Regions from separate parts of the Algoriphagus halophilus genome, predicted to be linked through region 1. Evidence: riboswitches for the same ligand, from Rfam matches in the RefSeq annotation. Region 1 holds a riboswitch; the other holds the start of a gene.
What was found. A riboswitch is a leader RNA that binds a small molecule or an ion and turns the genes downstream of it on or off. The one in region 1 is predicted to bind thiamine pyrophosphate.

Region 1 (8,047 bases):
AAAGCATTAGCGTTTTGTTTATTTTGAGAAAACGCCGTTCCCATTCCAACAAGGAATGCAAATAAAAGGAAAATATAAGTTCGCATAGTTCGGGGATACCTTACAAAAGTATCGTCAATCCATTACGATCTTACTTTTATTATACCAATGGCGATATTTTATAATTTTAGGGAGCCATTTTAATACGGCTCTCCAAAAGCAGTAAGGATTAAATTTCTTGGTGACGCATGAAGCCTAAATTCACATAAATACACTCCTTGCCACATACCTAGCCCTAATTTTCCATTCGAAATGGGAATTTGCAAGTGTGAATCAAAAAAACTGGCTTTTATATGAGCCGGCATATCATCTGGTCCCTCATAGGTATGAATAAACCGTGGGTAGTCCTCCGGAATCAATTCATCCACAAAGGTTTTGAAATCAGTTCTTACAGTGGGGTCCGCATTTTCATTGATTGTGAGAGCAGCAGATGTATGCTGAATGAAGATTTGGAGAAACCCGACTTTTATCTTCTTGATTTCCGGAAATTCGCCTTCGATTATATCGGTGATTAAGTGATATCCCGCAGGATAAGGCGACAATCGTATTTTTTGCTGAAAAAACTTGGTCATTCCCAAATGTAAATTCTCCAAACTAAATAAAAAAAGGAGGTCTAACCCTCCTCTAGCTTAATTTTGTTTATTGAAATATAACTTGGGGCCCTCACAAGCATCCCAGGTACCCGTCAATTGTCCTTTGCTGTTAATGAAATAATCCTCCGTACTGGTGGCACAGCTATGAATCAATAAGCTGTTTTTCGAGGTATACATGAATTTATAACGTTTCAGACCATCGGAAAAGCTTTCCTCATAGGTACCCTTCAATTCATATTCTCCTACTTTTTTGGAAAAACTACCATCAGGCAATAGAGAATAAACGTAGGCTGAATCTTGAATATTGGTATATTCTAAATCTCCTGAAACCTCCACTTGATAACCCGCCAAAGCCCATTTTTGAGTCTCATCCCGAGGCTCGGGCATATCATTAAAATCACAGGAAAAGGCAATAAGTACAAGGAATGCAAAAATAAGGGACTGTTTCATTGGTTTAATCTTTTGAGTAAGCGCATTCGATTTTACTCAAGTTCTTTGCCAAGATTATTCCAACCCTTGATTCACATTATTATTTCTTGCTTTTTTTCGCCTCCGGATTGTATTTTAAGGCCATTTCCACCCAAAAATCCCAATCTGCATCAAGGTCAAATCCCTCAGGATCAACAAAAACAAACCCTTTCATTGGCCTACCAGTAAATTCCATACTTCGACAACCTGTCCTTTTCATACACATTTCCTGTGCAGATTCACCCACTCTAACCATGAGCTGGTCTTTTCCAGTATTCTTATCTTTATTGAGGCCCATGCACATCTTTTCATTCACCATGAACACCAATCCTCCCATCATCCTCTTCGCCTCAAAATTAAGTCCTCTGCCTTGTAGGCTTTGAATCATTCTTTCCGCAAGAAATTCATCGTAAGCCATGGTCCTTAAATTTTGGAAATAAAGTTTTCAAGTACCCCAATCTCATCTATACCTATCCTAACCCGATCACCTTCTTCCAAGGTAAATTCATCAGGAACGATCCCGGTTCCAGTCATTAGAAAACATCCTATTGGGAATGTATTGGCTCTAAAAAGCCATTCAGCTAATTCTTGAGGCTTTCGCTTCAATTGAGATAGTGCCGTTTCTCCCGTAAATGCCAACTGACCCTCACGAAATATTTCCAACCTGATTTTTACATCTTCAGCTAAGATCTCATCTTGAACTAAAATGCAAGGACCAATGGCAGCACATCCTTGATATACCTTAGCTTGAGGCAAATACAATGGATTTTCTCCTTCTATACTTCGACTGCTCATGTCGTTACCAACGGTAAATCCTTGAATTCTACCTGCCGGCGAAATCAATAGCGTAAGTTCAGGCTCAGGCACGTCCCATGTTGAGTCTTTCCTAATATTTAGTTTCCCCCCAGGAGGTGAAACCCTACTTGCTGTAGCTTTGAAAAAAAGCTCCGGTCTATCAGCTGCATAAACTTTATCATAAAAATCTGCTCCCCCAGCATCTTGGCTTTCTTCCATTCTGGCAGTTCTACTTCGAAAATAAGTAACACCAGCAGCCCAGATTTCCTGATCCCCCATTGGAGATAATAAACCTACATCCAGCAGTTTTTGGGCTTCTTCCTCTTTTAATTCACGCCAACCTTTGGATTCAAAATTTAAATATTCCTTCAAATTTTCTCTTCCCAATAGTTCATTCCAATGAAGACTAGGGCCCAAAAAATAGGTAGCATCCTTTTCAAGAAGTGTTCCCGAAGGAAGTTTGTAGATTTTCATAGGTTTAAGGGTTTGTTGAACAAGAAATTTAATGAAAAGAATTGGGAAGCTTATCGAATGATCAGCTGAATTTGACAATAAAGGATTGCAAAAACCCATTTCCCCATTACCTTTGCAACAAGATCATAAGGGGTGCCTAAATAATTCGGGCTGAGATCATACCCATAAGACCTGATCCGGGTAATGCCGGCGAAGGGAAGTGAGCAGCATAACATAGTACCAAATCGAATTCGCAAACAGGCGCCGTTGCGCTTTCAATTTTGTACAAGTTGTGCATTCGGGTAAACAATCAAGGAAGACTTCCCCTAAGTTTTCTCATGTTTCACCTCAATATCCCGCAAGGGAAAAACACATGAAAAAATTAATGCTAAATCTGGCTTTTTGTCTATTGGCAGTTTCTGCTTGGGCACAGGAAAGTCTAAAAGGAAAAATCTTGGACGCAAGTTCCGGAGAACCATTAATCGGTGCTTCTGTATGGGCCGAAACTCAAGGTAGAGGAAGCGTAACGGATGAAAACGGAAATTTCTCGATCACCAAGCTGAAGGCAGGGGAGATCCAACTTCGGGTTTCTTATGTAGGGTTTGAAAGCTTAAAACAAAGTTTGACGTTACCTTACTCAGGTGATTTGATTTTAAAACTCCAACCTACAGAGCTACTGACAGAGGAGTTTATTGTCTCTGCTACAAGAGCTTCAGCTACTACACCGACTACTTTTCAGACCATCGACAAAGCAGAACTCTCCAAAAGAAACTTAGGGCAAGACATCCCTATTCTCCTCAATTTTACTCCTTCCGTGGTGACTCATTCAGATGCAGGAGCAGGAATTGGATATACTGGATTGCGGATCCGGGGATCTGACCAAAGCAGAATCAACGTTACCGTAAATGGTATTCCCATGAATGATGCGGAGTCTCATGGGGTGTTTTGGGTAAATATGCCTGATTTCGCTTCTTCGGTAGACAATCTTCAAATTCAACGAGGTGTAGGTACCTCTACCAATGGAGCGGCTACCTTTGGAGCAAGTTTGAATTTTCAGACAGATACACGTCAAGATGATCCGTATGCCGAGATTTCCAATTCTGTTGGATCATTCAACTCTTGGAGACATACTGTAAAGGCAGGAACGGGTCTTTTGAACAATCGTTTTGCGGTAGATGCTCGACTTTCCAAAATAACTTCTGATGGCTATGTAGATCGTGCATTTTCCGATTTAAAATCCTTTTTTGTTTCAGCTGGATATTATGGAGAAAACCATGTCCTGAAATTGAATGTGTTCTCTGGAAAAGAACAAACCTATCAATCCTGGTGGGGCCTACCGGAATCAAAATTAGAGGATGATAGAACCTGGAATTATTACACCTATGATAATGAAACTGATAATTACCAACAGGATCATTACCAATTAATTTATACTGGTAAAATTGGTTCCAATTGGAAAACCAATGCAGCACTTCACTATACCTATGGACGTGGATACTATGAACAATACCGTGAAGATGATGATTTTGCAAGCTATGGCTTACCTGATGTCGTGATTGGAGAAGAGATCATTTCCAGTACCGATATTATTAGAAGAAGATGGTTGGATAACGATTTCTTCGGAGGAATTGCCTCCATCAATTATATCTCAGATAATGGAAAATGGGACGTGATTCTTGGTGGGGGAGCCAATCGATACGATGGAGATCACTTTGGAGAAATTATTTGGGCAAGAATAGCAGGAGCTACACAAATACGAGATCAATATTATTTCAACAATGCAGTCAAAGATGATCGAAATATCTACTTAAAAGGGACCTATGAACTTAGCCCTGGTTTGAACCTATTTGGAGACTTGCAAGTGCGCAATATTGATTACACATTTTATGGAGTCAATGATGACCAACGGATTGTGGATGGTCAACAAAGCTATACCTTCTTCAACCCTAAGTTTGGTTTTAGCTACGAACAAAGCTCAGGGGAAGTGTGGTATGCCAGCTATGCTGTCGCCAATAGAGAGCCAAAAAGATCTGATTTTACTGATAATCCTATTACAGAAATTCCAAAACCAGAACGCCTCAATAACATTGAAGCAGGTGTAAGAGCACAAAAAGGAAGGTTTAGCTACAATGCCAACTTCTATTATATGGACTACAAAGACCAATTGATTTTAACAGGTCAGATCAATGATGTCGGAGCCTATATTCGAGAAAATGTAGCTGATTCTTACCGTGCAGGAATAGAGCTTTCAGGTGCTATTCAAGTAGCAAAGGCTTGGGTCTTGGGAGGAAATGTTACCTTCAGTCAAAACAAAATCAAAAATTTTACGGAGTACATAGACGATTACAGCGAGTCCGAATTCCAGCAGATTTCGAATACCTATGAGAATACTGACATCGCATTTTCTCCTAACACCATTGCTTCTGCTACAATAGAATACAAACCTATTGATCATTTATCCATCAACTGGATGTCTAAATATGTAGGAAAGCAATACCTGGACAATACTAGTAATGATGCCAGATCTCTTGACTCATTCTTTACAAATGATTTTAGAATTAGCTACCAAGTTCAGCCTAGGTTCTTCAAAAGTTTAGAAGTAAATCTTTTGGTCAATAATATTTTCAATGAAATGTATGAGCCGAATGGCTATACGTTTAGCTATTACATTCCTGGAGATTCTGGAAGAGAATTGGTTACAGAAAACTATTATTACCCGATGGCTGGAACCAATTTTATGCTGGGATTGAATTTGAAGTTTTAAGTAAAAAGTCAAAGCACTGAATTTCTCCAAAAATTTTGGGAAAATCAGTGCTTTTTTTCCATCACGAAGATGTACAGGTCAAATCTCCAATCCCCTCTTTATTCTTTCTAAAGCAGCAACTGCATCCTTTTCTTTTGCAAAATCAAGTGCTAAAAACTTGGTTCCATTAGCAATTAAAACACACTTGTAGATTGTGATATCTTGTACTAACGTAGGACTAATTCCGTTTGGAGTATTTTTACTTCTATAACTATGTATTACCAGTTCTGCTCTCTCAATTGGTAGTAGTTCTTGCCATGTTCCTAATTTAATCCAAAAGATGCTTTGATATTCTTTATACCTTCTTTTGTCAAAATCAAGGAGGGTTCCGGAATAAATTGAAACCATGATCAGCCCTATTATCAATGCTCCGCCTCCCACCAATCCTATTTTTTGTGGTTCTGTACTTACCACAATAAAAAATGGAACAATTAATACAAGAGCTCCTGCCGCGATTAAAATGAGGCCCAATAAACGGGGCCCCATGATTCCAGCCGTTTCATTTTTGTGATTGAATTGGGACAATTCGATTTTGGGGTTAGGCACCTAAATGTTTTTAGGAAGAATGGAATGGTAAAATTTTTTACGATCACCTACGGGAAATAGACTTAGTCCGGAAACACACTTTTATCCATTCCTGGTACGATGCGAAGGGCATTTTTGTAATACAGTTTCTTTAACACTTCATCAGAAAGTCCTAAGCCATACATTGCCCAAAAGGCATGATATTTTTTGTAGTAGGGGAAATACTCATCGTCCGTTTCCAGTACTCTGAAATAAGTATAATACTCTTCCTTGTTGTAGGCATCTTTTCCAAAAAGTACTCTATCCTGATATTTCTCAAAAAACTCATGGGCTCTTTTAGGCTGTCTTCCAAATTCTGCAATGACAGCACCTATTCCGAAATTCACATTGGGAAATTTATCCAAATGTGCGGAAGCTGCATCTAAATCATTCGCCATCCAACCCATATGAGCATTGATAAAGGTCGTTTCAGGATGCTTTTCAAAAACATGGTGCTGCTCTGCAATGATTTGTTCAAAAGGAGCCGGATTATCATCCCCTCTTTTCCGGTTGGGATGTGTCTTCAATTCCAACCAACGTTCATTATTGGCGTCCATTTCCTGCCAAAATTGAGCTGGATCCGCTGAGTGGATAATCACAGGAATTCCTAATTCACCCGCTTTTGCCCAAACAGGGTCTAAATCAGGATGGTCTACTGGAACCCGATTCCCATTGATGTCTTTTACATTCAAACCGAGACTTTTATAAATTTTTAATCCACTGGCACCAGCTTGAACATCCTCTTCCAGTTCTTTAACTGCAATTCTTGTCCAGTTTTCATCTCCAAAACCGGCAAAATTCAAATTGGTAAATACCATAAATCTCCCAGGTGCATAGGTATTAAATTCTTGGATCATGGATTTGATATATTCCTGCTGGGAATTACTGTCCCCTCGTCCAAAACCTCGCCCACTCAGATTGACCAAAACACCCATATTGAGTTCATCCATCTCGGAAACCAGTTGATCTATTTTCTGCTCATTGATTCCCCCTTGATGACTATGAATATCTACAAAAGGGTATTTGGCTCTTTGAACTGGATGCTCAGGCACCTTGAGGGTGGATGGCGGATTGTACTCTTCAAAACTCATTTCTTGAGCTTTGGAAACGGTGGAAAATCCTATAAAAATTGCGGCTGCATACCATCTAAAATTGAGAAGTATAGATTTTTTCATAAAGGAAGAAGGGTGTAAGTAAACTATTTGGCTGAAAATTAATTAATCACAAAACAATAACTTGTGAAACGAATGCTTTTAAATTTTGGTTGGAACTTTCTTGAAAAAACACAAAATAAACAAAAAGTCCCAAGCTGAATAACTTGGGACTTAATGATTGTATTGCAATAGAATTACCTTCCAGTTCCTCTTTGAATGGTTTGTCCAAAAAATATTGCATTCAGGTACAACTTATTGGTTCCAAACCAAAAAGCCCTAAAATTCATATTATCAGCAAACCCAACAATTCTTCCTCCACCTAAAGAAGATATACGTATCACTCCACCATTTTTTAATCCTTCTAAGTTTGACGGGTGGATATACCCAGAGGCCAAAGGATTGTCCGTGTAAACTAGTGGATTTGCATAAGGATTCTCCGAAGGTTCCATGAATTGATTATCATTTCGGAATGTATGAATATCCGCATCTGTATACCCATAACCTATTGGATGCGTAATGTCCAGTTTCGCATTAAAAATAGCGCCACCTGTTACCTTTGCTCCAGTAGCATTATCATAATCTGCATAGCTTTTTTGTAGTCCTTGTTCAGTCTCTGGCAATTCTTTAAAAGAAAAAGATCCTACTTCATTTTGAGCAAGGAAACGGACAGCTCCTCCTTTGGCAACCAACGTTCCTCCCTTGGACACCCATTCTTTTAAAACTGCTGCACCAGACTTACCTAAGCCATTATATCGCCCATCAGGCATTAATACAACATTATACTTATCCAAGGTATTCCCACCAATGGCATCCATAGGGAGTAAAGTTATCGCCATTCCCATTCGTTGGTCCAATAAATGCCATATCTCTCCAGCTTCGTAACTATTAACTCCACCCTCAACCAACAAAGCGATTTCCGGTTTGTCTAACGGCTCAGTAAAAGTGGAACCCATATTAATTCCAGAGGTATATCCCGTATTGATCGCGAAGATATCCACATTGGAAGATGCTGCGATTTCATTTAATTTATGATACATGGCATTTTCATCCAATCCAGAATCTCCTTTACCTATTAAAATGGTACCTCTTCCAAAAGTCTTACCATCAGGAGTACTGAATTCCGCGTGGGCCACCCGCACCAAAAATCCTGCATTCATTAGTTTGTTTGCTGCCTTTGG
Region 2 (8,047 bases), on a different contig from region 1:
TGTGGATTGCGGAGTCCATTACATCGATGTGATGTGTCAAATGACCCGTTCTAAGCCCAAATCTGTATCTGCAATCGGTGCCCGGTTAACCGATGCCATAGCCAATGACAATTACAATTATGGTCAACTACAGATCCGTTTTGAAGATGGTTCTGTCGGATGGTATGAAGCAGGTTGGGGTCCAATGGTCAGCGAGACAGCATTCTTTGTCAAAGATGTTTTTGGCCCGAATGGATCGGTTTCAATTACTGCCAAAGAAGCCGGGTCATCCGGAAAATCTGATGATGTGGATAGCCATACCAAAACAGAATCCATTCGAGTCCACCATGCCGACATCAATGCAGAAAACAAGTTTACTAAAAAAGACGAATGGATTGATATGAAGGATGAACCTGGACATCAGGAGCTTTGTAACCGAGAGCAATCTTTCTTTTTGAAATCTATTCGGGATGACCTTAATTTGGATGATCATTTGGATGATGCCCTAAACAGTTTAAAGATCGCTTTTGCGTGCGATGAATCGGTAAAGACCGGTGAAACAGTAAAACTGTAGCTTAAAATCAAAAGTCGTTGCGGTTGGTAAAAAGCGACATTATCTTAATTTTTTTTATTCAAATCATGAAAAATAAAACCATAGTAATAACCGGAGGAGCCAGTGGTATAGGTCTGGCAATGGTAAAAAAATTTGCTTCGGAGGAAAGTCATGTGTATTTCTTGGATCTCAACGATGCTGGAGAAACCATTAGTAAAGAACTTACTGCCGAGGGAAAATCTGCCACATTTATCAAATGTAATTTAGCATCCTATTCAGAAACTGAGAATGCCATCAAAAGCATTCCTGGAAAAATCGATGTGCTCATTAATAATGCGGGGATATCCCATATTGGAAAAGTTGAAAACACCTCTGAAGAAGACTTTGACAAAGTATTTCAAGTCAATGTAAAAGGCATGTTTAACTGTACCAAAGCGGCCTTACCTAAGTTAAAAGAGAATGGTGGTGGGTCTATTTTAAACATGGCTTCTGTTGCTGCGACCATTGGGATTCCGGATCGCTTCGCCTATTCCATGACCAAAGGAGCTGCCTATTCCATGACTTTAAGTATTGCCAGAGATTATGTGGCAGATGGAATTAGATGCAATTGCCTATCTCCGGGAAGAGTCCACACTCCTTTTGTGGATGGGTTTTTAGCCAAAAACTATCCAGGTCAGGAAAAGGAAATGTTTGAAAAACTTTCTGCAACGCAACCTATTGGAAGAATGGCTAGCCCAGAAGAAATTGCGAACCTTGCCTATTTTGTGAGTTCTGATGCCGGTAGCTTTATTACAGGCACCAATATTCCTATTGACGGAGGGTTCTTAGGACTTAAAATGTAAAATAAATTGAATTTACATGCTTGATTTAGGAATATAGACTATTATCCAATCGACGATATGGCATTTGTTCATTACCCTAATTCTTGATACTAATTCTACATACTCAATTCAAAATACCTTTTACTAAATTCTAGACACTAGATTATGAAACTGATACGATTTGGAGACACTGGTCAGGAAAAGCCAGGAATTATAGATGAAGAAGGAAACTACCTGGATTGTTCTGGCTTCCTCGAAGATTGGAACGAGCAATTCTTTGCTGAAAATGGGCTCGATCGATTGGATGCTTGGTTAGAAGCAAACCTCGATACCTTAACTAAAATCCCTGAAGGTAGTAGAATTGCCTCTCCTGTTGCCAGACCTTCCAAAATTGTATGCATTGGATTAAACTACAGGAAACATGCCATTGAATCAGGTATGCCAGTTCCCGAGGTACCAATCATCTTTATGAAAGCTACTTCTTCCCTATGCGGACCATTTGATCCAATTTATATTCCAAAGAATTCCGTTGCCACTGACTGGGAAGTTGAACTGGCGGTAGTGATTGGAAAAAGAGCCAAGTATGTCAGTAAGGAAAATGCCATGGATTATGTAGCAGGTTATTGCTTACATAACGATGTCAGTGAAAGAGATTTTCAACTTCGACATGGTGGGCAGTGGGTTAAAGGTAAAAGTGCGGACAATTTTGCTCCACTAGGCCCCTTTTTGGCTACCAAAACTGAGATTCCTGATCCTCATAATTTGAGACTTTGGCTGAAGCTTAATGGGGAAACGATTCAGGACAGCAATACTTCTGATTTGGTATTTGATATACCTACCCTCATCGAACACCTCAGTCAATACATGACTTTATTGCCTGGAGATGTAATCTCCACCGGAACCCCAGCCGGAGTAGGGTTAGGCTTTGACCCACCAAGATATTTGGCGGAGGGAGACGTAGTGGAGCTAGGAATCGATGGATTGGGCGTTTCCAAGCAAGTGGCAGTCAATGATCCGGAAGCATGAGAATAGATGCTCATCAGCATTTCTGGAAGTATAATCCACAAAAACATCAGTGGATCAATGAAGATATGAAGGTCATCCAGAAGAATTTTCTTCCGGATGACCTGATCCCTTTACTTTCCCAACATCAGCTCGATGGCTGTGTGGCTGTTCAGGCTGATGAAAGTTTTTATGAAACCGCATTTTTAATTGATTTAGCGGAGGAGTTCAAGGAAATCAAAGCAGTAGTAGGTTGGGCCGATTTAGGTAGTGATGCCTTAGACAAGGATCTTGACCAGTTTTCCAAACACAAAAAGCTCAAAGGATACCGGGAAGTTTTGCAAGACAAACCGGTGGAATACATGCTTAGAAAAGAGTTTATCCGTGGAATTGAAAAAATAGGAAGGCGGGGATATACGTATGATATTCTGATCTTTCCTAATCAACTGGAAGCTACCCTTCATTTTTTGAAACGAAGTCCAGAGCAACCATTTGTCATTGACCATTTGGCTAAACCCAATATTAAGCTGGGAATCTGGAGAGAATGGAAAAAGGAACTTGCCCCTATCGCAGAGCGGGAATATGTTTCCTGCAAACTATCCGGTATGGTCACCGAGGCGGATTGGAAAACATGGAAACCCCATGATTTTGAAAATTACATGGAGATTGTTTTGGAGGCTTTTGGTCCCAAGAGATTGATGTTTGGTTCCGACTGGCCGGTATGTTTGGTCGCTGCAGGATATGAACAAGTATTTGAGTTGGTAGATCGTTTTACCGACAAGCTCTCACCTTCTGAGAAAAAATTAATTATGGGTGAAAATGCAGTGGATTTTTACGGGATAAAAGAATAATATAGATTAATACAACCCAAAATGGATTTAAATCTTAAAGATAAAGTCATCATCATCAGTGGTGGTGCCAAAGGAATTGGAGGAGCAATATCCAATGGATTGATTGATGAAGGAGCGATCCCGATCATCATTGACCCTTCCATCGAGGAAGGAGAGTTGATTTTAGAACGTGCCCCCATGAAAGCACTTCAAATTCCTATCAGACTCTTGGAAGCAAGTGATGCCGAAAAAGCGGTCAAGTTGACCATTGAGAAATTTGGAAGGATTGACGGTGTGGTGAATAATGCAGGCGCCAACGATAGCGTGGGCCTAGAAAATGGTTCCCCAGAAGCATTTGCCAATTCAGTTTCCAAAAACTTATTCCACTATTACCAGCTGGCCCATTATGCGCTTCCTCATTTGAAAAAAACGCAAGGAGCCATTGTCAATATCAGTAGTAAGACTGCGGTTACAGGCCAGGGAGGAACTTCCGGTTATACCGCTGCCAAAGGAGCACAATTGTCCCTGACCCGAGAATGGGCAGTGGAATTACTGAAATATAAAATCAGAGTCAATGCGGTAATCCCTGCTGAGGTTTACACTCCCCTTTATCAAAACTGGATTCAAACTTTTGATAACCCAGAACAGAAGCTAGCGGATATTACTAAAAATATTCCTTTAGGAAATAGAATGACTACTCCAGAGGAAATCGCTACCATGAGCATTTTCTTACTTTCTGACAAAGCCTCCCATATGACAGGACAACACCTGTTTGTGGATGGAGGATATACCCACCTTGACCGATCTCTTTAATGAACAACCCAACCCAAAAACCTGCCCTAGTCCCCAAAAATTTAATTCTTCCATTTATTCTGATCACCTCCCTCTTTGCTTTATGGGGTTTTGCCAATGACATCACCAACCCCATGGTGGCAGCCTTTAAAAGAGTGTTGGAATTGAATAACACCCAGGCATCTTGGGTACAAATGGCATTTTATGGAGGCTACTTTACCATGGCACTTCCCGCTGCCTTTTTTATTAAAAAATACTCCTACAAAACAGGTATTCTACTAGGACTTGGTCTGTATGGATTCGGAGCCCTCCTATTTTACCCAGCTGCAGCTTGGGAAAGTTATGGTTTCTTCTTGGCCTCCTTATACATCTTGACCTTTGGTTTGGCTTTTTTGGAGACCACTGCCAACCCCTATATTTTGGCTATGGGGCCAGAAGCCACCGCTACCCAACGATTGAACTTAGCCCAGGCCTTTAACCCAATGGGAGCTTTGGCAGGCTTGTTTGTAGCCAAACAATTCATCCTAAATGCCCTCCAATCCAATGAAACAGATGCGGATGGAAATATCATCTTCACGGCCTTGGATGAATCCGCCAAGGCCGTGATCAGAACTGCGGATTTGATGGTCATACGAAATCCTTATGTGATGCTTGGTTTGGTGGTTTTGGCCATTTTAGTCATCATTGCTTTAGCCAAAATGCCCGAAAGCAAAGACGCTAACAACCGAATTGACTTTGCTGCTACCATGAAAAGGTTATTGGCCAAAAGGAATTTTGTGGAAGGAACTTTTGCACAAATGTTTTATGTAGGTGCTCAGATCATGGTTTGGACCTATATCTACCAATACGCCGAAGTATTAGGGATTTCCAATGCATCTGCAGTGAATTATGGGTACTCTGCTTTGGTGGTATTTTTAATTGGAAGATGGATTTGTACCTACTTATTTAAGTTTTTTGCTCCGGCAAAGTTACTAGCCATATTCTCTGTATTAGCCATTCTATTTACTGCTGGAGCCATATTCCTTCCCGGGATGTTAGGTTTGTATAGTTTGGTAGCGATTTCCTTTGCTATGTCCTTGATGTTCCCAACCATTTATGGTATCGCTTTGGAAGGTCTTGGAGAAGACTCCAAGTTTGCTGCTGCCTTTTTAGTAATGGCAATTGTGGGAGGTGCTATCATGCCTACCTTACAAGGAATGATCATGGATATTGGAGGGGCAGGTTACGATGACACGCTAATTTTAGGGGTACCTGAGGTCAATTTCTCCTTTATTCTTCCTTTAATCTGTTTTGTATTTGTAGGATTGTTTAGTGTTCGAGTAAAATCTTCTGCCCAATGAAAACCCAAACATATGTACTGATCTGCGACCTGAAAAATGAAGAAGAAGCCATTCAAGCTTATGTGGAATGTCATAAGGCAGTGGCTCCAGAAATCATTGAAAGTATTCGGATTGCTGGAGTTTTGCAAATGAGCATATACCGATGGCAGAACCGACTAACCATGATTTTGGTGGGTGACGAGGATTTCTCTTTCGAAAAGAAGGCAAAACTAGATGAGAGCAATCCAAAAGTGCAGGAATGGGAGACCTTCCTTGGACAATATCAGACCAATCTCCCAGGTACTCCGGCTAATTGGAGATGGGCGATTACTGAGAAAATTTTTGAGTTTAAAGCCTAAGTCAGGTATTTGAATTCAAAAGCGGAAAGACTTTTCCCTTTCCTTCTTCTTTCTATCTTTGTGTAGAACAAAATTTACAACGGGGTGCCCAAAAGGCTGAGATGATACCCGAAAACCTGATCTGGATAATGCCAGCGTAGGAATTGTGAACCTCCTTATTTTTCACTTTCTCTCCATTTCTGGGATTCATTCAGGTCTATGAACATAGACGAATGAGTAAACTGATCAAACAAGAAAAATTTGAAGTAGCTCCTGATGGGCTTCGAAATTGGCAAGGTAGAAAAGAATGGTTTTTCAACCGGGATGATACCGACCATTACGAAGATTACTACGAGGGCCCTTATAAATTCCAGGAAGTCTGGCAAAAAAAGACCTTGGAGGAACTCATCAAACAGGATCATCGGGTGAAAACCTTATTGGAATTTGGTTGCGGAACTACCCGATTTACCCGCTGGTGGCATGAAATCGGATTGGAAGCTACCGGAGGAGACATTTCTCCTTTTATGTTGGCACAAGGGGTACAATTATTTGACGGAGACCTGGTGATGGCTGATTCACATCATATGCCTTTCAAGGATCATTCCTTTGATGCATTGGCTTTTGTCACCACCTTCGAATATTACAAAAACCCTATTCAGGTAATCCAAGAAGCGGTTCGAGTAGGAAAGTATGGGATCATTTTTGGAATGATGAACCGAAATACCCCCAAACTACTCCGACGTAAAGTCCAGCAGGTTTTCGGAAGAAACAATTATTATGTGACTGCCCATTTCTATACTCCCGCATCCCTGGAAGCATTGGTAGCAAAAGCCTTGCCTGACCGGAAATACAAAATCGAATGGAACGCCACTGGATTGCCAAAATGGTTCCCTAAAAAACAATGGAAAATCCCCTATGGTGATTTCTTTGGGTTCCATGTTCAATTATTGGATGTCTAATGGGAGCTTTTGAGAATTCAGCGGGTAAAGTCAGCTCGGAGGTGTTTAAAGAAGATGTTTTAAACTTCTGTGGAGCTGGAAGAAAAGAGGTCATTCATGGGCCCAGGTTCGGAGTAGATACTGCCATGGTGGATATTGGAAATGGAGATGCCTTGGCCATTTCGAGCGATCCTCTTTCATTGATCCCAAGTCTGGGAATGAAGGTTTCTGCATGGCTTTCGGTACATTTATTGGCCAATGATATGAGTACAACGGGCTTCGGACCACAATATGCTCAGTTTGTGCTCAATTTACCATTAAGCTTAAGCAGGGAAGATTTCCAGGAATATTGGCAACATATTCATTCCCTTTGTGAGGAAATGGAGATCAGCATCACAGGTGGGCATACCGGGCAAATCCCTGGAATTGAATCTACCATTTCCGGAGGGGGTACTTTCTTTTTGAAAGCTCCCAAAAACCAAATTCTAACTAGCTCATTAGCCAAAGATGGAGATGCTATTATCCTCACCAAACATGCAGCTATTTCATCTACATCACTCTTGGCTATGTCCTTTCCGGAAACAGTTCAGTCTGCTTTGGGAAAAAAGATCCAACAAACTGCGGCGGATAACTTCTGGAAACTTTCCGTATTGAAGGAAGCAAGATTAGCACATCAAACACTCACTCCACACCAAGAGCTACATGCCATGCATGATGTTACGGAGGGAGGGATTTTAGGTGCAATTCAGGAAATGGCCAGTGCCTCTGGTTTGGGTTTCACTGTAAATGTTGCAGATATACCTGTTCCAACGGAAGTTCAACAGGTGTCCGAACTTTTCGGGATCGACCCGCTTATTTCAATTGGAGCAGGATCTATGATTATGGCGGTTACCCCGGAAAGTGAAAATAAACTCATCAACCGATTAAAAGATGAAGGAATTCCGGCCGTTTCCATTGGTACTTTCACAAATAGTCCTAAGAATACCTTACTAGATAAGTCCGGTGGATCATCAAATTTTGAATTCAATGGAATTGACCCTTATTGGGGAGCATTCTTCAAAGCTTTACAACAAGGTATGACATGAAAAAACTAGAAGGAATATATTTGGTTCTGGATCCAAATCAACCCTGGCTAGAACTACTTGAAAAAACCCAACAAGCACTCAAAGGAGGGGTTCAACTACTTCAAATTTGGAATCACTGGCCTGAACAAGTCACCGAACAAGACAAGATCAAATTCTGTCAGGATATCAAAAAAATTGCACAGACTTATCAAGTTCCAGTACTGATCAATGAGGATTGGAAATTAGCCGAAAAGTGCAATTTGGATGGGGTACATTTAGACAAAGTACCAGAAGAATTTGAGCTAATAAGGGAATCTTTAAAAAGTAAAATCATTGGACTAACTGTAGGCAATCAAGAGGAACTGATCTTATGGGCGGAGGAAAATCAATTATCATACATCAGCTTTTGTT

Region 2: it holds a riboswitch for thiamine pyrophosphate, as region 1 does, so the genes downstream of both, BUR11_RS04510 (class I SAM-dependent methyltransferase) here and BUR11_RS15795 (TonB-dependent receptor) in region 1, are expected to answer to the same signal.

The regions. Positions count from the first base shown of each region.
Region 1 is NZ_FSRC01000002.1:916,512-924,558, reverse strand. It holds gene BUR11_RS15820 (DUF5916 domain-containing protein) at 1-86, opposite strand, end outside; gene BUR11_RS15815 (secondary thiamine-phosphate synthase enzyme YjbQ) at 180-611, opposite strand; gene BUR11_RS15810 (hypothetical protein) at 669-1,082, opposite strand; gene BUR11_RS15805 (TfoX/Sxy family protein) at 1,162-1,518, opposite strand; gene BUR11_RS15800 (fumarylacetoacetate hydrolase family protein) at 1,524-2,369, opposite strand; TPP riboswitch at 2,488-2,584, shown strand; gene BUR11_RS15795 (TonB-dependent receptor) at 2,722-5,112, shown strand; gene BUR11_RS15790 (hypothetical protein) at 5,191-5,637, opposite strand; gene BUR11_RS15785 (amidohydrolase family protein) at 5,760-6,890, opposite strand; gene BUR11_RS15780 (M14 family zinc carboxypeptidase) at 7,064-8,047, opposite strand, start outside.
Region 2 is NZ_FSRC01000001.1:1,055,390-1,063,436, reverse strand. It holds gene BUR11_RS04545 (Gfo/Idh/MocA family protein) at 1-553, shown strand, start outside; gene BUR11_RS04540 (SDR family NAD(P)-dependent oxidoreductase) at 619-1,374, shown strand; gene BUR11_RS04535 (fumarylacetoacetate hydrolase family protein) at 1,519-2,379, shown strand; gene BUR11_RS04530 (amidohydrolase family protein) at 2,376-3,206, shown strand; gene BUR11_RS04525 (L-fucose dehydrogenase) at 3,228-3,998, shown strand; gene fucP (L-fucose:H+ symporter permease) at 3,998-5,317, shown strand; gene BUR11_RS04515 (L-rhamnose mutarotase) at 5,314-5,655, shown strand; TPP riboswitch at 5,726-5,815, shown strand; gene BUR11_RS04510 (class I SAM-dependent methyltransferase) at 5,868-6,593, shown strand; gene BUR11_RS04505 (AIR synthase family protein) at 6,593-7,657, shown strand; gene BUR11_RS04500 (thiamine phosphate synthase) at 7,654-8,047, shown strand, end outside.